DNA from 4 places in the Furfurilactobacillus entadae genome. Region 4 is predicted to be linked to each of the others. Evidence: predicted binding sites of a transcription regulator. Region 4 holds the regulator's gene; each other region holds the start of a gene.
What was found. Region 4 encodes LexA, which represses DNA repair genes until DNA is damaged. Its sites were predicted from a motif close to CNAACANNTGTTNG; they were not measured.
Positions count from the first base shown of each region.

Region 1: a site for LexA is predicted at 3,383-3,396, ahead of dinB (DNA polymerase IV). Genes of this name have one in related genera too.
Region 2: a site for LexA is predicted at 2,379-2,392, ahead of ACKTR5_RS08695 (Y-family DNA polymerase). Genes of this name have one in related genera too.
Region 3: a site for LexA is predicted at 3,119-3,132, ahead of xerS (tyrosine recombinase XerS). Genes of this name have one in related genera too.

Region 1 is NZ_BQXN01000008.1:35,118-40,391, forward strand. Features, by position in the region: gene ACKTR5_RS05170 (DEAD/DEAH box helicase) at 1-1,148, opposite strand, end outside; gene ACKTR5_RS05175 (DHH family phosphoesterase) at 1,158-2,096, opposite strand; gene dinB (DNA polymerase IV) at 2,201-3,340, opposite strand; gene yajC (preprotein translocase subunit YajC) at 3,525-3,947, opposite strand; gene ruvB (Holliday junction branch migration DNA helicase RuvB) at 4,025-5,032, opposite strand; gene ruvA (Holliday junction branch migration protein RuvA) at 5,069-5,274, opposite strand, start outside.
Region 2 is NZ_BQXN01000020.1:22,465-27,738, forward strand. Features, by position in the region: gene ACKTR5_RS08680 (WxL domain-containing protein) at 1-228, shown strand, start outside; gene ACKTR5_RS08685 (hypothetical protein) at 340-723, opposite strand; gene ACKTR5_RS08690 (acetyl-CoA carboxylase) at 710-1,036, opposite strand; gene ACKTR5_RS08695 (Y-family DNA polymerase) at 1,029-2,339, opposite strand; gene ACKTR5_RS08700 (YoaK family protein) at 2,501-3,184, shown strand; gene ACKTR5_RS08705 (bifunctional aspartate transaminase/aspartate 4-decarboxylase) at 3,290-4,873, opposite strand; gene ACKTR5_RS08710 (alpha/beta hydrolase) at 5,006-5,274, opposite strand, start outside.
Region 3 is NZ_BQXN01000035.1:12,000-17,273, reverse strand. Features, by position in the region: partial or broken gene ACKTR5_RS11115 (C39 family peptidase) at 1-740, shown strand, start outside; gene ACKTR5_RS11110 (zinc-binding dehydrogenase) at 849-1,889, opposite strand; gene xerS (tyrosine recombinase XerS) at 2,044-3,108, opposite strand; gene ACKTR5_RS11100 (NAD(P)H-binding protein) at 3,333-3,932, shown strand; gene ACKTR5_RS11095 (nuclear transport factor 2 family protein) at 4,007-4,372, shown strand; gene ACKTR5_RS11090 (APC family permease) at 4,486-5,274, shown strand, end outside.
Region 4 is NZ_BQXN01000006.1:17,472-22,745, forward strand. Features, by position in the region: tRNA gene ACKTR5_RS04005 (tRNA-Ser) at 194-282, opposite strand; gene ACKTR5_RS04010 (hypothetical protein) at 363-671, opposite strand; gene ACKTR5_RS04015 (hydroxymethylglutaryl-CoA synthase) at 905-2,071, shown strand; gene ACKTR5_RS04020 (hypothetical protein) at 2,162-2,788, opposite strand; gene ACKTR5_RS04025 (nucleoside 2-deoxyribosyltransferase) at 3,068-3,508, shown strand; gene lexA (transcriptional repressor LexA) at 3,570-4,199, opposite strand; gene ACKTR5_RS04035 (DUF896 domain-containing protein) at 4,435-4,674, shown strand; gene ACKTR5_RS04040 (YneF family protein) at 4,778-5,002, shown strand; gene ACKTR5_RS04045 (ABC transporter ATP-binding protein) at 5,085-5,274, shown strand, end outside.

The DNA of each region.
Region 1 (5,274 bases), on a different contig from region 4:
TTCCGGTCGTATGAATCAACGATTTCACCCTGACGAATATCCTTCGGCGCAAACTTCACACCCAATTTTTCGATTTCAGCAACCTGATCCTCTTCACCAGGACGGTACAACGTAATTGCCGTTCCAGACATGCCGTTACGGCCGGTCCGGCCAACCCGGTGAATGAAAAAGTCTAGGTCTGCCGGAATGTCATCGTTAATGACGTGTGAAACACCCTTAATATCAATCCCACGCGCTGCCAAGTCCGTTGCAACCACGTATTGGTATTCCAGGTTTTGAACCTGTTTCATCACCCGTTTCCGCTCACGTGACGGCACGTCTCCTGAGATCATGGCCACTTTAAGGCCACGTTCCTTCAGGTACGCCGTTAATTCAGCTGTCCGTTGCTTGGTATTACAAAAGACCAACACAAGGTATGGTTCACCCATTGTCAGTAATTCATAAATCATTTCATTCTTTTTGTGCCCCTTGGTTGACATCAACCAGTTATCAATCGTTGGACTGATAATTGACGTTACCGGGATTTCTTCAATCACCGGGTTCGTCAGGTATTTCCGTAAGAATGGTTGCAGCTTCTGGGGAATCGTTGCGGAAAAGACCAACATTTGGAGGTCCTTAGGCAGGGCCCCCGCAATGTGATCTACGTCGTTTAAAAAGCCCATGTCAAGGGTCATATCCGCTTCATCAACAACCAGTTGGTGGGCGGTGTGTAAGCCCAGGTCATGTTCATCCATGAAGTCACGCAACCGTCCTGGGGTCCCAATCACAATTTGGGGTTGGTGCTTACCCAGTTGGCGTTCTTGCCGTGACCGGTCCGTTCCCCCAACGTAGTTTGCGATCCGAATTGGCTGGTCAAAATGACTCGCCAATTGTTTAGCATCCGCGTAAATTTGACTCGCCAATTCACGTGATGGTGTCGCAATAATGGTCTGCACTTCATCTAAATCAGGCTTGAGCTGGTTAAAGATGGGCAGTAAAAAGGCGTGGGTCTTCCCACTCCCCGTTTGTGATTGACCAATAACAGACCGGCCAGCCATGATAACGGGAATCAACCGCGCTTGAACCGGTGTGGGTTTCACGAAGTTAATTTCCGTTAAGGCGGCCATTAGCTCTGGTCGCAAGTTTAGTTCTGTAAATGTTTCCGTCATAGTTTCTCCTTATTGGGCGCTTGTTAAGGCTTCTAGTTGGCTAATGATTGTTTGAACTTCAGCTTTATCTTTCGCCTTCGCACCACTGGCAAGCGGATGGCCGCCACCGTTGTGTTGCCGGGCCAACCCGTTGATCACGGGACCCTTGGACCGTAAACGAACCCGATAACTGTGGTCGTCTTGTTCCTCAAAAATGGCCCAGGCCCGCACTGAATCAATCTTTCCTGGCATCGGAACTAAGCTTGCAGTTCCGGCGTCACCAAGGTCAAACGACTGAATTGTTTCCGCGCTTAACACAACGTACGCTGCACCACTCGCCGTGATCTCCAGGTGCTCATAGAGGTATGCCGATAACCGTGCGACTGGCACTGGCATTTCATCTTCCAATTGGTTGACGGCCACGGCATCGATCCCCGTGTCCATCAGTTGCGCAGCCACGCGCATGGTCGTCGGGGTCGTATCGGAGTAAAGGAACCGCCCGGTATCCCCAACGATGCCCGCGTACAGTGACCGGGCAGCCGTTGCGTCAATCGTTAAGTCAAACCGGTTTGCAAAGGCCACAACCATTTCTGAGGTGCTGGAGGCTTGGTCATCCACCCAGCTAAGATCACCAAACGGATCGTCATCTGGATGGTGATCAATTTTCACAACTTCCCGACCGTCACGCCACCGTTGGTCATCCACCCGCGGTTCGTTTGCCGTGTCGAGGATCAAAATCAGTGCTTGGTCAAATTGTGAATCAGCCACCTGGTCCATTTCAGCTAACCAGGCCAAACCAGGAACCTGCTTTCCAACGATATAAATCTTCTTTTCAGGATAAGCAACCTGCAAAATCCGGGCAAGGCCTGCCTGTGCCCCGACGGCATCTGGATCAGGTCGTTGATGTCTGTGAATGATGATAATGCGGTTGCGATTAATATCGTCAAAAATTGCTTTTTGCACGTCCATGGTTTTTGGCCCCTCTTTTCGCTACAAGTCTCGTACATGCCAGTATAACGGACATTGTGCGTAAATACAAAGCCTCACAGCGATATCTATGGACCATAATCCGGTTAAAATGCGCGTGAAGACGCCGAAGTAAATAGTGGTAACGTCATATTTTCAAAAGAAAGTGGATCTAAATTTGTCATCGTAATTCCTAGCAACCGGACGCTCGCTGCTAAATCAGCTGTTTCGTCGAACAATTCTTTTGCCGTTTCATAAATGATGTCAGCCGAATTTTCAAAAAATTCAGTTTGCGTTCGCCGCTTGGTAACCGTATTGAACTCAGCATCACGGACCTTCAGGACGATGGTTTTTCCGTGCCGTTGCCGGCTAACCAGGTGTTCCACCAGTTCGGTTGCCAATAATTGTAACTGTGTCTCAACATCCGCTTCATTGGTGATCAGGGTATCGTAAGTTTCTTCACGCCCAATGGATTTACGTTCCCGTTGCCACTCCACCGGTCGGTCATCACTCCCCCGAACGTGACGATATAACGCATAGCCCAGTTTGCCAAAATGTTGAATGAGTTCCGGCTCTGAATGTTTTAATAGATCCGCCCCGGTCATAATGCCCAGGTCGTGCATCTTTGGAACCGTCTTTTTTCCTACACCACGAAATTTTTCAATGGGCAACGGGGCGAGGAAGGTCTCGGCGTCTCCTGGTAAGACAACGGTAACGCCCACTGGTTTTGCATAGTCAGAGGCGAGCTTCGCTAAGAATTTATTGTACGAAATTCCCGTTGAACACGTTAAATGAACCGTTTCAAAAATTTGCGCCTGGAGCTGATGTGCAAGGGCCACAGCGGACTCGATGCCCTGCTTATTGGTCGTCACATCAAGGTACGCTTCATCAAACGCAATCGGCTCAATGTGATCCGTATACTGATGAAAAATTTCGTGAATTTGTGCAGAGACCGCCCGATACTTGGGAAAATCCGGCCGTTTAAAGACAGCCTTGGGCGCCAATTTTCTAGCTTCCTGTGCGCTCATCGCAGAATGAACACCTAGTTTACGGGCGACATAATTCGCCGTTGTCACGACGCCGTGTCCACCGGTCTCCCGTGGATCACGCGCAATGACTAGCGCTTGCTGCTTAAACTCGGGGTGGTCACGGACTTCAATAGAGGCATAAAACGCGTCCATATCCACATGAATAATTTTCCGACTGGCATCCACAACTAGTGGAACCTGCATTAACGTCTGCGCCATGAGTCACCCCTCCTTTTTTCCGCTATTTAGGTTACAGTTTATCAAACATATGTTCGTAATAACAGCAAAAACACCGTCCTTCCGCCACTTTATTCTCAATAAATAAAACCGACGGAGAATCCCCATCCACATGAGGGTCTCCGTCGGTTTTATAATTTCACATCGCCATTAAATGGACAAATGATTAGTCTTTTGGTGCTTCTGATTCAGCAGCACTTGTTGCTTCTGAAGTTGCACTTGTTGCTGCGCTCGCTGCTTCTGAGCTTGCACTGCTCATTGGTGCTGCGGCAGCACTCGTCGTTGCTGCTGGCGTTTCTACGTGGTGAATTGACTGTAAGTCAAACACTAAGTAAATGCCGTCAGCATCGATCGTCACTGTCTTCTTTGTTTCGTCAAGTGCGTCAATAACACCGTGTAACCCACCAATCGTCACCACGTGATCCCCAACGTGAATCCCGTTCATCATTTCTTTACGTTGATCTTGTTGCTTCCGGTTTGGCCGCATAATAAAGAAATAAAAGATCCCCACGAAAAGGACAATCATGATGATTGTACTCCACATGTTGTTTTGCCCGCTCTTAGCGGCTGCTGCTAATAAACTTGTCAATTTCTCCACCTCATTCAAATAGATTCCTTAATGTACTGTACCAGACTTAACGAAGGTTGCCAAATGGAATTCGGCAATTAATTTCGGTCTGGGGCGGGAATGTGCAGGTGCTCATACCCGGCTGATGTCACCATTCTGCCCCGGGGCGTCCGTTTAATGAGCCCCGTTTGTAATAAGTATGGTTCGTACACTTCGGCGATGGTATCCGCTTCCTCACCAATGTTGGCCGCAAGGGTCGTTAACCCAACGGGCCCCCCGTTGTAAAAGTCGATCATCGTGTTCAATAGTTTGATGTCCACTTCATCCAGTCCCAACTCATCCACCCCAAGAACACGGAGCGCATGGTCAACAATTGGCGCATCAATGGCAGCACTCCCATCAACCTCTGCAAAATCACGAACCCGTTTTAATAACCGGTTGGCGATCCGGGGGGTTCCCCGTGAGCGGCGGGCAATTTCATGGGCGCCTGCCTTCACGATGTTACTGGCCAAAATGTTGGCTGACCGTAACGTGATCTCCTCTAAGTCAGCCGTCGTGTAGTAGTTCATGTGTTCGACGATGCCAAACCGATCTCGCAATGGCGCAGATAGCAAGCCAGCCCGGGTGGTTGCCCCAATCAAGGTAAATGGTGGCAACGGAAAGTGAACCGGATGGGCAGTTGGTCCCTGGCCCACAACAATATCCACGAAGAAATCTTCCATTGCAGAATACAACATTTCTTCCACCACTTTTGGTAACCGGTGGATTTCATCAATGAATAAAATATCGCCAGGCTGTAATTCGTTTAACAACGCAATGATGTCACCGGGCCGTTCAATGGCCGGGCCACTCGTTGTCTTAATGTTGACCTGCATTTCATTTGCGATCACCATGGCCAGCGTCGTTTTCCCCAGTCCGGGTGGGCCGTACAATAACACGTGGTCCAGTGACTCTTCCCGTGCATTTGCTGCCGTAATGTAGACCGTGAGTTGCTCCTTCACCGTATCTTGACCGATGTACTGCGCCAAGGTTGTTGGTCGAAGCGACCGTTCTAGCGACGCTTCCTGCTCACTAACCGGTTCATTCGACATCACTTCATCATCCATCTTGTCACTCACCTCCCCAACCATTATTTACCATCATTAACGCGTTAATAACGACAGGGCCACACTTAAGTACTGGTCTGTCGACTTGGCGCTCATGGTCGTTAATTGTTTTTCGACTTTTTTCACTTCTGCTGCACTGTATCCGAGTGCCGTCAGAGCTGCCAATGCATCTGTTAAGGCCTGCGATGTCGTTGGGGCAACTTCCAGATCAAGTTGGCCTGGCAACGCCCCAAGATCACTCA
Region 2 (5,274 bases), on a different contig from region 4:
GGCATCACCCTCAATCTCCTTTCATCAAACGGTGCAATCAATAACGTGGCCGTTCGTAACGATGGTTCACAAACGTTGGTTCTTCAACAACAAGCGACGAGTACCGCAACGTCGTCTTTAGATTTATCACCGTCAACACTAAAAATTGCCCCAACACCGTTAGTTTCACCCGGTTTGTACCAGTCCACGATTACATGGACACTCGCAAACGTTCCAAACGCAAGTTAGGGCTGACCATAAAAAAGAGGCATCCAACTGGAGGCCTCTTTTTTATGTGTTCGATCAGCAATTGCTGTACTCCATTTAGCGTTGTATGTTGCCGGCACTTCTCAACTGCCCTCACTCATTCAATACCTTAACCGCCCTAATTTGTTCCATGTGCACATTGGTTTCCCCAACAATAATCACATCTTCACGCCCTTGCCCCATAATTCTGCCTTCAATGACAGCTGGCAACCCATTTTCCACACTCATTTCGTTCAGAAAAATGGCGACTGCCTTTTGCTTCAAAATTGCCTGACCCACGGCCGTAAAAATTGCTTCTTGGCCCATTGGGTCTACGGCCACACGGGCATCACGTTCATTCTCAGCCAACGTTTGCTTATTAAGGGCGCTTGTATGGTCCGACAAGTAATACCCCTGCCATTTAAGCATGCCACGATCCTGATAATCATGATGGAAAAACATCTTGACCAACTCTGGATCATACTCACCGGGCTTCATCGGGATGCCGCCTCCGTTCAATTAAGCGTTGGCTTTCGGGCCACCGCTGCTGCTGAAAATTCAAAAAAACAAGCGTTAACTTTGTCCGTAACCGTAACTTAGCAATGAGCGCTTCTAAATAGGCTAACTGGTAATCGGTCACTGAATGCAATGGCACTGATCTTTCCCGGTGGCCCTGTTTAAGCGAATTGAAAAAGAAATTATATTGTTTGTCGTACGGATCATCGGCAACGAGAATCCAGTAACGGGTGTGCGGCTGCCGCAAAAAGAGTGGCTCAATTCGCTCATAAATGAGCCGACTTTCATCAATCATAGGCGTTTCCTCCGTTATGGCCACCAACCAGCGCTGCACGGTCAAGGGCCGTCCCGCCAGTTTCGGTACTCCGTGCGTACACCAGGGCCTTGAAACCAAACCGATGCCGCAGATCGTCAATCGTTGCTTCCACCTGGTGCTTTTTTTCCTGTGCTTCAGGATCAACAAATAAATTTAGTTGCCGGTAAGTCACAGCCGATAAATTTGCGCCCGCCACCGCAATGTTTCGAACCGCTTCACCGTGCCAGTGTTTACGAAACAGGTAGGTCAGACCACGGACGATTTCTTCATGATCATTGGTTGCGTCTAACCGTAATTGTTGATGAAACCCACCGCGGCCGGTCCTCTCCTTCACGCCATACGAAAACCCAATACTGAGTGAAACACTGGCCGTTAGCTTTTCATGGCCACGTAATCGTGAGGCAAGCTGCTCCCCGATTTCTTTGATGACCAGTTCAATTTCGTGCTGATCATCATAATCCCTTGGTAACACTTGCGAATTACTGAAGCCTGCTGATTTCACATCAACCCGCTCCCGCAATTCTGCCCGGTCAATCCCCCATGATAGTGCAAACAGTTGGGCACCGATCATCCCCATTTCCTGCTTTAACATGTACGGATTGGCATGTGCTAACTCGTTCATGTTGGTAATTCCTAACCGTCGAAGATGCTCAGCTGTGCGCCGACCAATACTCCAAACAGAAGTCATTTCTTTAATGCACCAAATCGTTTGTGGGACCGTTGCATAACTAATTTGACCAATAAAGTTCTCCGCATGCTTTGCATAAATGTCTAGGGCAATCTTCGCCTGGGCCGGGTTCTCACCGATCCCAACCGTGACGTAAAGCCCAAAACGTTCATAAACCGTATGCTGAATCACTTGCGCAACTGCGACGGGTGACGCCCCAAACTGCCGCCACGACTTTGTTAGGTCTAAGATCGATTCATCAATTGAGTACGGCCACAAGTCTTCATCAGCCACAAACTGACGAAAGACGTTATTAATTTCAAGGTTACGTTTGATGTATAAATTCATTCGCGGCGGCACCACCTTTATGCTGGCATCCTCCGGCAAATCACGTTGACGGGAGACATTGGCCCGCAGATTAAACCGCCGTTTTGCTTCAGGTGACGTGGCCAAGATGAGACCACCGTTAGTGTTCTCCTGCTCGCTCATCACCACAAGGCAAACATCTAGCGGATCCCAACCACGCATGCTGGCCTCAACGCTGGCATAAAAGGACTTATTGTCAACGGCGAAAAAGACACCGCGTGGTTCCACATCATAGTCATAGTCTGCCATTTGCTCACGCTCCCTGTTTTGATTTCAATTTACATTATACAAACGTATGTTCGCTTTAACAACAAACTTTCCTCGTTATCTTCATAAATATCATTTCCAGTCATTTTATTAATGACGGCGTATACTAAACTGAATTATTAAACTCATAGGGAAGTGTTCACATGCAATCACTTAAAAAACAGCCCATTTACGAGTCCCTCTTGATTGGTGTTTTGCTAGCCGGCGTTGGCGGCTACCTTGATGCCTACACATACATTTTTCACGGTGAAGTCTTTGCCAGCTTACAATCTGGGAACGTCATTTTGCTTGGATTAAACCTGGCAGACGGACACTTTGCCAAGACCATCGCCTACCTCATCCCAATTCTGTGCTTTATCCTTGGTGCTGGGTTGGCTAATCTCATTGAGCAACGGTTCAACCGACCGGGCCACCTCATTTGGCAGGAAATTAGCATTATCGCGGAACTCGTCGGTATTTTTGCCATTGATCTCTTGTTACCGATTCTTCCCAGTCATGGAATCACCAGCGGGTTATCACTATTTGCCGCGTTCCAAGTCCACACATTTCGTGTTCTAAATAACCACCCTTACAACACAACCATGACAACCGGTAACCTTCGCACAGTTGGTGCCGCGTTATTTAACCTTCTTCTTGGTCATGGTGCTAAGGCAACGAATCACGTTTTGCTTCGTGACAGTTTTTGGGTGGCTGCGAGTTTTGGAATTGGCGCCTTTGTTTCAACTTGGTTAACACGCTTGATCGGCCCACAATCACTGCTTGGTGTTGTCGTCACGTTACTAATCGTCTTACTCCTAATGATATGGGATCAGCATCACGGTAACTAACCCAACTTAATTACAAGAACCCCCTAGAGCTGGCTTTTGTCCAACTCTGGGGGGTTCTTCATCGTAACAGGGATTTTCTTTTTACTTTACCTCTTTTGTTAGCGCCTATGCCTGTGCTGAAAAGGCCGCATAATAATCAGCAAGGACAGCCAGAATCTGGGTCCCAATTTGGGCATAATCTGCGTTTGGTAAGTTGGCCTGTGAGACCCGCAAAATGCCGGCTGAAGACCCAAAACCAACGCCATCCATCAACACGACACCACGTTTTTCAGCAAGCTGTTTCAAGAAATCGACCTCTTCAAAATTCGTCATTAGGTAGTCACGAAATTGTTTGCCATAACGTTTCTCGGCCAACCGGTAAATATCAACCAGCTCATAATAATGGGTGTTATCAGGTGAATCATTGTTTGGAATCCCCAACGCCTGATTGAGATCATGTTCACGGGTCACAACCAGTTGTGTTGCTTCATCAATGTACGAATCGGGGCTTCCTGCAAGTAAGTGCGTTAATGAAAATAAGACCATCAGGATTTGCTGAGGCGTGGATAATCCCGCCGTATCGTATAACCCCACTGACCGACTGTCCGCCACTAGCCGTTCAATAAACGACAGTGTGTCCGGTTGTGTCACCACGCGACCGTAACGCTTTCTTAATCGTTGCGTTTGCTCGACAGGTAACTGTGAAATCAGCGCATCAAAGACATTTTCGTGAGCAACTGCGATCACCCCTAACCGCCAGCCAGTGGCACCAAACAGTTTGGAATATGAGTAAACGAGCACCGTGTTTTGGGGCACAACGCTGTAGACAGACTTAAAATTGGGAACAAACGTCCCGTACACATCGTCTGTAATAATCATCAGTTGAGGCCGGGCCGCCACCACGGCTTGTAAGGCAGCTAATGCCGCCTCGTTAAGCGCCATTGCCCCTGGATTGGATGGATTAACAAGGATCAATAGCTTAACCTGATCATCCTTAAGCTTGTCCACTTCACTTGGCTGAATCTCCCAGTTTTGGGCCTCTGTCGACCGTAAATCAACCTCAACCAGCTGATAATCATCTAACGTCGGGATTTCTAAGTACGGTGTGAAAATCGGTGTGTTAATGGCGATTTTATCACCCGGTGCAATCAGTCCATTTTCACGTAACGTGTGAAAAATGTCGACAATGGCTGCCGTCCCACCTTCAGTTGGAAACAGGTTCGTCGCCGTCACTGTTTCGTCAAAGCCCATTGTTGCCGCTAAGTACTGGGTAATAATTGGTTCCGTATACCGTAGCACACGTGGCGGAACAGGATAGTTGTTTCCAATGACCCCATCGACCCACTCAGCCACTACGGCATCAAGATCCGTCGTAACGTGCTCTTTCACGTACGTTAGCGATTCGCTCAAAAAGTGCCCATCAGCCGTTGAAAGGGTCGCACAGAACGCTTGGAGCCGCTCTGCAATGCCCTCCGGCTGAATATAGCCAGCCAGGTTACCAGTGTTCATGGTGCGTTGTGATTCGTTGAGGCCAAAACGCATCAGGTTAATCAATGCTGACCGGGCCGACACGTTGATCCAGTTCGGATTACCCCGCCCCGCATTCAAAAACACGTGGCCCCGCTGATCTCGTTTGGCGTAATCAATCAGTCGGTCACTAATTTCAAACGCTCCTAATTGCTCCAGTGCCCGTTCATCTTCACGCGTCATATCGCTCTACCTCCACTGTTTAGTCGCCCCCATGATACCAATCTCGACCCGCTAATGTCCATTATTAGCCGATTAAACAAAATGGCGGATGACCCAATCATCACATCAGGTCATCCGCCATTTTTATCACCATTACTTTTTGAGGCTCGTCTTTAAGAACGCAAGCGTTTCGTCATAAACGTCGTCCAGATACCCCTTCGCGTGACGACTGCCTGGCAAAAAGCGACTCACAGTCGGAACTTGAACCGCGTTTAGCGCCCTCACTAAATCAATCACCCCACTTGTCGGGACAAATTCATTAAGCGAGTTAGCAAGGTACATCGGTCCAGCAGTCTGAGAAACATGTTTTGCTGGTGTTGCCGCAGTGTATTGATCTGTCTGACCATCAAAATAATTCGTGA
Region 3 (5,274 bases), on a different contig from region 4:
CTAATGGGCAAATGGTCTACGGTGAAGCAAAAATCAATAATAATTGGTACCTATTTAGCCGTGATGATGGTGCCATGCAATACGGTTTCCAAAACATGACGCCTTATAATAATAACAAGACTGTTTATTATGATGGTCAAGGGCACATGCTTTACGGCGAACAACGTATTCACGGCGATTTATTCCGCTTTGATAACACGACTGGTGCACTATATTTTGTTCCATTCTACTATGCGCAAAATGATCCTCGATGGGGGTACTACGCATTTGGCGGCCACACCGTTGCACAAACCGCGTGTGTATTAACGAGTATTGCAATGGTTGTTAGTGGGTACGGTTATGATGTTGAACCATTACAGGTTGCACAGTATGGTTATGCAAACACCCGTTATAACCACGGAATTGTCGGAACGGATCAAGCCGGGCTTATTCAAACTGCACATAACTATGGTTTAAACGTTGACCCATTATATTCTGCTGCTAGCATTAAAGATGCAATTGAGCACGGTCACGCTGTTGTAATGGCAGTTCGTGCACCGTTCATTCCAGCAAGCTGGGGCAGTGGTACGACACACGAAGTTGTTCTATCCCAGTACTCTAATGGCAATGTTTATGTTCAGGACCCACTGCACGTTACAACTGGATGGCATTCACTGGATTACATCTGGAACTGCCGTTCAAATGATGCAGACGATATCAACGCAACAGGGACACCTGCCGAAGCCTTACACAAGGACTAATCGGTTCATAAATGCTGACAAATAAAAATACCGCTGCCCAAAATCAACTGGGCAGCGGTATTTTTATCGTTCTAAGGATTTATAATCACCATGATGACGAACTGATAATTAATCAACGGTAATAAGTGTCTTAATAGCTTCACGGTTTGTCATTGCTTGATAGGCGGCGTTAATATCATCTAATTTAAACGTTTCGGTGAACACCTTACCAGGATGAATGTCGCCATCCAAAACGGCCTTCAGCAAGACCTGCTTGTCATAGGTCGTTACGGAAGCAGGACCACCGGCGATGATCGTGTTGTTGTAGAATGATGCGGTCATGTCCATTTTGGGTTCGTGAGGGAGACCAACCCGACCAACGATGGCACCGGGACGAGCAATGTTCATAGCAGTTTCGTTGGATAGTTCCGTCCCAACACATTCCAAAACAGCATCGGCGCCAGCACCGTTCGTTAATTCGCGAACTTGGGCTTCGGCTTCAGCACCACGCGTGGCAATGATATCGGTTGCCCCAAATTCAGTCGCTAGGCGTTGGCGATCTTCGTGCCGACTCATGATAATGATTCGCTTTGCACCGCGCATTTTTGCGGCAATGACACCACAAAGGCCAACGGCACCATCACCAACAACCACAACGGTATCACCAGTCGTGACATTGGCCACACGAGCCGCATGGTAACCTGTTGCCATAACGTCGGCTAAACTTAACAGTGACTTCAGCATCTCTTCACTGTAATCGCTTGGCTGGCCAGGCACCTTAACGAGGGCCCATTCACCATGTTGGAACCGAATGTATTGTGCCTGAACACCGGCACTAAAGTTGTTTTGGTGTTCTTGACAGTCCCCATCAAAACCGGCGAGACATGCAGCACAATGGCCGCAACCGTGGGTGAATGGTGCAATAACAAAGTCACCAGGAACCACAGTGGTGATGTCAGAACCAACTTCTTCCACAATTCCGATGGCTTCATGGCCGCTGTTTTGTGAATGTTCGGCCTTATCTTCTAAACCACGGTAGGCCCAGAGGTCGGAACCACAGACACACGTCCGAACAACCTTAATGATCACATCGTCGGCAGCTTCGATTGTTGGTTTAGCAATGTCTTCAACGGCGACTACGTTTGGTTTGATAAAAACTGTGCTTTTCATAAATGAACTTCCTTTGTTTGTAGTGGGTTATGTGATTGCAGTTAGCAATAAACATCGTTGCAAACCTTGTGCTAATTGTATCAAAAAAATTAATGAACGTTAATCAATGTGTCATGCGTATTTTAAGCACACGACAATCATTGGGACAGGGGTCCTACATTTTTTCTAAGCCCTCACGTTGCTCTTCATCAATGATGTGTGTGTAAAGACCGGTGGCACTTGTTGAGTTTTGCCCCAACTGGGTCGCCACAAGTTGTTCATTTTTAGTCGCTAGATAAAGCTTAGATGCTAGCGTATGCCGTAACTTGTGTGGGGTAATGCGGACTTTAAACGCACTAGAGTATTTAGCCACCATTTTTTCCACGGAACTTGCTTGAAGCCGAGATGCATGGCCACGGTACCGACTTAAAAAGAGGGCGTGATCGGTGGGGGTTGCCTGGTAGGTGGCAGTGCGAATGTCAACATAGGCTTGAATATACGGTAATGTCCATGGTGCAATGGGGACGGTATCGCGTTGACCACCCTTGCGAACGACGCCAATGGTTCCGGTTTTTAGGTTAAGGTGGCGTAAGTCCGCGTTAGCAGCTTCTGAAACGCGTAAGCCGCTGCCAAGCAAAAGTGCATTAACGGCAAGGTCCCGTTGCTTATCTCGTTGGAAATAGCGATTTTGGGTTGGCGTTAACTGCTGTTCATACTTGTCATTAATAAAATCAAGGTAGTCATGATCTGTGTGACCCAGCATGAGCTTTGTCTTCAGGTTTGCCGCCCGGGTGGCATACGTTTCGTTTGTTCGAACTAACGCGATTTTGTGCATCACGTTGCGATTAAAGTACGCTTCACCGTGTTCATCCTCGGTGTCTTCGGTTAAGTATTTAAAAAGCGACGCGAGGGCGTTTAGCGAGCGATTAATGGTCGGGTGGGCGCGGTTGCCAGCGACACCTGTTAGTTTTGCCTGATTGAGTAACGCTGATTTATATAAATCAACGGTTTCTTTCTTAAGCGACGCAAGAACCTGAATGTCAACGGTTGCTGGTGTTTTAGCAGGCGTTAAGCCTTCACTGATCAACCAGTTGAAGAAGCGCCGAAACTCTGTCAAATATTGATATAACGTTGCCGGCGATAATGGGATCGTTGATTTTGCCTGGTAATATTCTTGGACAAACCAGGGGGCAGTTGACAGTTCATCATCAATTAAATTTAAGTAGTGTTGTCTCTCCATAATCAACCTCCAAACAAACGTTCTCTTACTGTTAAACCTAGTTTACTGGTCATCCTTGCCATTGGCAAGAAGGATGTGGTCGCGGCCTCATAACGATTTAATGAAGCAATAATGTCGTTAACAAAAATTGCTCGATAATTGATTTTTTTGATTTTAATGCTTGCCTTAAAGTTACTAGAAGGGTTTACACTAACGTTTATAAACGAATGATGGAGGCGCTCATAATGACAAAAATCTTAATTATTGGGGCAACAGGAACGGTGGGAAGCACGACGCGGCGGTATTTTTTGGAACATACTGACGATCAGTTAACGTTAATGGTACGAAACCCACGTGGCTTAGGCCACCTTGACGAAACACGTGAACGTGCCATTGCTGGCAGCGTGTTGGATGAGACCGCACTCCAACGCGCATTAGTGGGGCAGGACGTTGTTTTTGCGGCGCTTAGTGGCAATCTGAAAGAAATGGCAACGGCCTTAGTCGCTGGAATGGACCGTGCTGGCCGACTACTGTTCATCACATCAATGGGAATTTATAACGAAATCCCGGCCTCAGTGGGTGCCGGTGGGAATCTGGAAAGTAATCCTGTGTTGCAGCCATATCGTGACGCCGCTGATGTCATCGCTGCTTCTGACCTGAACTACACAACAATTCGCCCCGGGTGGTTTGAACATTCTAATGATGTAAACTACCAGGTGACGCATAAAGGGGAACCGTTTGGGGGCCATGATGTTTCAGTAGTCAGCATTGCCGACCTTGTCGTTAAATTGGCGCATGACGATCAATACGGTGCTCGGGACAGTTTAGGCATTAACCAGAAGTAGGTTATAAACAACAAAATAATTAATGAAGTATCGAGTTGGTAATTAAACTTAGTTTTGAAATGGTGGTGATCATTATGGAAAAACGTCGTGCAATTGACGCATACCGTCAGTTTAATGTGGCGATGAGCTACTGCGATACGAATGCATTAAGAAAAATATTGGCACCAACATTTACGTTGACACATATGACTGGACTGGTTCAATCGGGTAATCAATGGTTAGCCCAAATTGCGGACGGGCAGATGCACTATTATTCTTCACAAGAGGAACGCGTTAGCGCAGTTTCAGTGGCTGATGGGTGGCAAATTAACGGAGATAACATTGTTAATGCACAAATCGGTGGTGGGTCCCGTCAAGATTGGCGATTGCACACGGTGATGCAAGTGGCTGAAAAAGCGGGCCAATGTCAAATAATGAGCGCAGTTGTCACGCCATATTGAGTTAAAAACGAATAACCACCAAGTATTAGTACTTGGTGGTTATTATTTGTTGTCGTTTCACCAGCATGAAAGTTTTATAATCATAGATGATAAAAATACCGATAGACAGTGAGATGGTTAAATTGAAATCGAAGTTTGGATTATTAAGTGTTATTTTATTGGGAATTAATTCAATTATTGGATCCGGGATTTTTCTCCTTCCGGGTCAAGCAGAAGCGATGCTCGGACCTGCCAGCATTTTAGTGTTTGTTTTTGACATGTTGCTTATCGTGTCAATTGCCCTTTGTTACGCTGAAGATGCGACATATTTCGATGAAAATGGTGGTCCGTATCTTTACGCTAAGGCCGCGTTTGGCGATTTTGTTGGGTATGAAGTTGGTTTCAGTGTCTGGGCCATTAGCATTATTGCATGGGCGACCATGTCAACCGCGTTTACAACGGCGTTAGGCGCTATCTTCCCGGTTCTACAACAGCCCCTTTGGAAAGACGTGACGATCTTTGTTCTGTTAGGAACGTTGACGTTGATCAACATTTCTGGCGTAACGCTAACCAAGATGGTCAATGACATTGTGACCGTCGCAAAGCTGATTCCACTCATTTTATTCGTTGTTGTCGGGGTGTTCTTTATTAACGGCGCACACTTTACGCCGTTTGTCGTCACAACGACGAATTTCAACAACGCGTTTGGCTCGGCAGCAATTCTAATTTTCTATGCGTTTACTGGATTTGAGGCGATTACGATTGCCGCACAAGAATTTCGAAATCCGCAACGAACAATCCCGGTTGCCATCATGGTTGTTCTGGGAGTTGTCGCCTTACTGTACATTGCGATTCAGGTCGTTTCAATCGGTGTGCTAGGCGGTCATCTTGCTGGGAACACGGCGCCAATTCAAGCCGGGCTC
Region 4 (5,274 bases):
ACTTGGTATACCTATTTTCCGTAAATTCACACACCTCAAAAGAGGCTTGCGCAAAATTTGCGCAAAATGTTTTTTTATTTCAGTGATTATTCAGTGATTGGTCAAAATCAAAAAAAATAAGCCAAGCCCATGATATAAAAGGGTTTGGCTTACTTTTTTCTCTTCTTCGTGACCGTTCAATAACGGGTCAAAAAGGAGACGACAGGATTTGAACCTGCGCGCCCGCTATAAACGGGTTCGACGGATTTCGAGTCCGTTGCATTACCGCTCTGCCACGTCTCCAAAAGTACTTAATTAGTATAGCATAAATTGCCGGACTGACAAGCATTGTGAGGGGATAAAGTGAGCGGGTAATGAATTAACTAATTGAATTCGATCTCAGTCATGGATTCTTCAATGTCTTCAAAGACGTGGTTGCCTTCAATAAACGTTCGCCACGCGTGATCATCGTTCACGTTACTCCCGAGAGCAGCGGCAATTCGGTTATAAATGTTCTCGAGGACGGGAACAAACATTTTATCGACGGCCCGGTCGAGTTGGGTGTCATTCCATTGTTTTGCCGCTAACCGTCGTTGGTTACGCGCCTGTTGAAAGGCGAGGGCCTGTTCATAGTAAATTGGCCAAATGTTTGAGTTATTTTCAAGATAAGTCTTAAACGTTTCGTGATCCATACTGAAACCCCTTTAGCGAATGTACGTTCGCATTTATTTAGTTTCCATTCTAATCCTGTCCCGTCCTGATAGCAATAACGAGTTTGATTGACGAGGGGATTATTATGAGCGCCTTAAAAAGTAGCCATGCCGAGCCAGTGATGTTTGACTGTTAAGCAAACAGCGGTTAAAGTTAACTCAACAATTAACGACTTAAACTGGTTTTAATTAAGACAGAATAAGGATGGCAACTCATGAACGTTGGAATTGATAAAATGGGGTTCTACACACCGCATTACGTACTGGACATGACGGATCTCGCCAATGCGCGTGGTGATGAGCCGGCGAAGTATCACATTGGCATTGGGCAGTCAGAGATGGCGGTCGTGCCGGTGACACAAGACGTCGTCACAATGGCCGCAAACGCTGCTGCTCAGGTGCTTGACGATACTGATCGTGATCAAATTGATCTGATTTTATTCGCGACTGAATCAGGCATTGATAATTCGAAGGCCGCGGCAGTTTACGTTCAGCACTTGTTAGGGCTGACTGAACACACCCGGGCAGTTGAAGTAAAGCAAGCATGTTATTCAGCGACCGCAGCGTTGCAACTGGGTCGTGATTACCTGGTAGCCCATCCTGACCGGCGTGTCTTAGTTCTGGCGGCGGATGTGGCCCGGTACGGGTTGGAAACGGCTGGAGAAATCACGCAGGGCGGCGGCGCGGTTGCCATGGTGATGAGCACGGAGCCCACAATCATGGCAATTGAAGCGGACAGTATGTATTTAACACGTGATGTTATGGATTTTTGGCGGCCAGTTTACGCGACGGAAGCACGGGTTGACGGGCATTATTCAGCCAACATTTACATCGATTTTTTCCAGGATGTCTGGCAACGATTTAAAACGCAATTTGATCAATCGGCGATGGATTTTGATGCATTTCTCTTTCATTTGCCGTTTACAAAAATGGGACTTAAAGCGTTGCGAACGGTTTTACCAGAAGTGGATGACACACAGGCGACGAAACTAACGACGAACTTTGAGGCCGCCCGTGAATGGAACCGTCATGTGGGGAATCTATACACGGGTTCTTTGTACCTGAGCCTGCTGTCACTATTAGCAAACGGTGAGCTCGCTGCTGGTGCCCGTTTAGGACTCTTTAGTTTCGGCTCCGGGGCAGAAGGTGAGTTTTATACTGGCCGACTGCAACCAGATTATCGCCAGGGGTTCAATAAGGCAGCGATTACGGAACTACTTAATAACCGGACGCCGGTTGATGTGGCCACATACGAAGCGCTATTTTCAGATCAATTGCCAACCAACGGCACGGATCGGGAGCTTGATATCAGTGCGGACCCAGCCCAATTTGTGTTAACAGGCATTAAGAACGAACAGCGCCAATATTTAAATCGTGGTTAATGAAAACGGTGGTCCTACGGGATTGCCGTTTTTTGGATGAAAAAAGTCCTGTCGATCAAGGATGATCAACAGGACTAAACGGAACGGTGATTATTTAATGAAGTTCGTGACAGTTTTACCGTTTTTTGCACTATACAAAACCTTGCCTGATTGGTCCGGGCTAACCATGGCCAGGGTGTAATCGTCCTTCAAGGATTTACTGATGTTGGCGGATGAGGCCCGTAAATGGTCTGTCATGGTTGGCCATTTAGCTTCCTCAGCGTCACTTGGCGTTTTTTCTAACTCCTCCAGAGCTTTAACGGCATCCTTATTGGTTGGATGAATGGTGTATGTCTTTGTGTCAGCGTCAAGTGTAACGGTACCAAGACTACTGAAGGCATTTGCCAGTTGTGATTTAACCTGGCTCTGTGCGTTAGCGGTTGCCGCACTCTTCTGGCCGGCCGTTTCACCATCAATGGCAGCTTGGTTCGGATTGAATACCGAGGCAGCTTTGGTTAATGCTGCCTTAGTGGTCGAACTGCTGGAAGATGACTGCATGCTCCATGAACCATGGTGGTGCCAGACGGGGAGCTTAACGACGCCGTAACCAGTAATGAGGGCAAAGACGACGACTAATAGGGTGGCAAAACGCCAAGTTCCGTAAGACTGAATTGAGTTGAGCAGGTAAAAAACGGCAAGGACCAACGCGATGCCACCGAAAACGGCCAAAAAGATCATGATTATTCCTCGATTTCATTGGGTAATGTTGTCTTTTAAGTGTACCATTGTGGCCGCCACCGAAAAAGGGGCCATTAATGAATTGAGTGGTGGAAATTAGTGATAACCGTATGTGAAACGGAAAATTGTGGGCAATGTTTCGATTTAGATTCATAAATGGTGAATCGATTGCCATTATCATGAGGATTTACTAAAAAATATGAATGAGTTTTCGGAATCACGGTGACAATGTTCGCTAATCGAGTATACTGAGAATACTACTTGAGGAGGAACACACACGTGAAATCAATTTACTTAGCAAGTCCTTTTTTTGATGAAGAACAAATTGACCGGGTTAAGCGCGTTGAAGCAGCCTTAGCCGCCAACGCAACTATTGGGGATGTCTTTAGCCCCCGGAAGTCGCAGTTTCCCGAATTGACCTTTGGGAGTCCTGAATGGCAAGAAACGGCCTATAACCATGACTTAGAAAACCTTAACGGGTCCGATATTGTTGTGGCAGTGTCTGACTTCACTGAAGATTCAGTTGATAGTGGGACGGCGTTTGAAATTGGTTACGCCGTGGCTAAGGGCAAGCAGGTAGTTTTACTTCACGAAAAGGATAGCCTTGTTAACTTAATGTTGGCTAAGGGGGCAGTGACTTACGTGACAACGGCTGAAGCCATTGCAGATCTTGATTTTGATGCCTTACCAAATCAAGCCTACCCAGGCGAAGTTCAATAATCAGTAAAAAAATCCCTGAACGGCTAACTGCGTTCAGGGATTTTTGTGTGGTTAAATAATGCTAATAAACAGAGTCACGGTAGAGGCCAACAACCTTACCTAAAATGGAAACTTGGTTAAGAATGATGGGCGCCATGTGATCATTTTCTGGCTGAAGCCGGTAGTGATCGGATTCCTTGAAGAATCGTTTACAAGTGGCTTCATTTTCGTCAGTCATCGCAATGACGATGTCACCATTGTCTGCATTTTGTTGGCGGCGGACAATGACCCGGTCACCAGTCAAAATGCCCATGTTGATCATACTGTCACCACGAATGGTGAGCATGAACAAGTCGCCATCATATTCGGTTAATTCTGGGGGAATGGGGAAGTAGTCGGTTGCGTCTTGAACCGCTAAAATGGGTTCCCCAGCAGCGACGACACCCAGAACCGGAATCTCATTAGGGGTCGTTGAAATGCCGAGGGCGGTTAGACCAGCGTCCGTTAGTTCAATGGCCCGGGGTTTTGTTGGATCTTTAACCAGGAGGCCCTTTTTTTGGAGTCGGTCAATGTGACCGTGAACGGTGGATGTTGACGATAACGCAACCGCTTCACCGATTTCACGGACCGTTGGCGGGTAACCTTTTTCGTTAACCCGGTCATAAATGAACTGGAGAACAGCCATTTGCTTCGTTGCAGCACCTTTTGCCATGTTTACACCTCGTTATTAAATGTCGTCGCCATGGGTCTTGTACACCACAAACGGGTGGCCGAAAATGGTGCCCATGATGGATCGGAAACGCCGAGCGACGCTTTTTGTTATTTAAAACTTAGCATATTTTACGAACAGGGTCAAACAAATGTTCGCTACATTGCAAATCTTTTCCTCTTTTGGCAATAATCTTGTATAATAGCTGTCAAAGCTGAATTAAGGAAGTGACTGAATAATGGAACCAGAAAAATTGCGTGCTCGGATTAACGAATTAGCTCAGAAAGCAAAAGATGGCGGACTGACTGAGGACGAACAAGCCGAACAAAAAAAGCTCCGCGAGGAATTCCTTGCAAACTTCCGGAAATCATTCCGTTCACAAGTTGAGATGATGCAGGTCTTCGATAAGAATGGTAATGAAGTGACACCGGAAAAGGTTCGCCAAGTTCAACGTGATAAAGGCTTGCGTGACGATTAATTAACGTTAATGAAGATTTTTTCGGTTAAAGGGTTTTCATCCGCCGATTAGTTGTGTAGTATAATAAGATGTATTTTATTTAAACGTAAAGGAGGGGTATTTGATGTCAACAGGGTTGTGGATCTTACTTATTATCGTAGCGGCAGTGGCTGGCGTTGTCGGCGGCTTTTTCTTTGCACGCCGTTACATGCAAAACTACCTTAAGAATAATCCTCCAATTACTGAAGAGATGTTACGGACAATGATGTTGCAAATGGGGCAAAAGCCTTCTGAAAAGAAGCTTAAGCAAATGCTTGCTACCATGCAAAGTCAGGCACGTAAAGGTTAATTCATGTAATTAAAGTAACGGATAGGATTATTCCTATCCGTTTTTTTGTCGTTTCATTTGAATTGAGAGAGGTTGGTGAGTTATGGCAATTTTTAGAAAGTTGGCCTGGTATTTTAAAACGGAACGGCGGCGCTATTTACGGGGTGTTCTTGGGTTATTGATCACGGCGCTCCTTGGCGTTATTCCACCCCGGATCCTCGGGGATTTAGTTGATTTGATGGGGAAACGCCAATTGACAGGGTCCCGGTTAGCACTGGACCTTAGCCTCATGG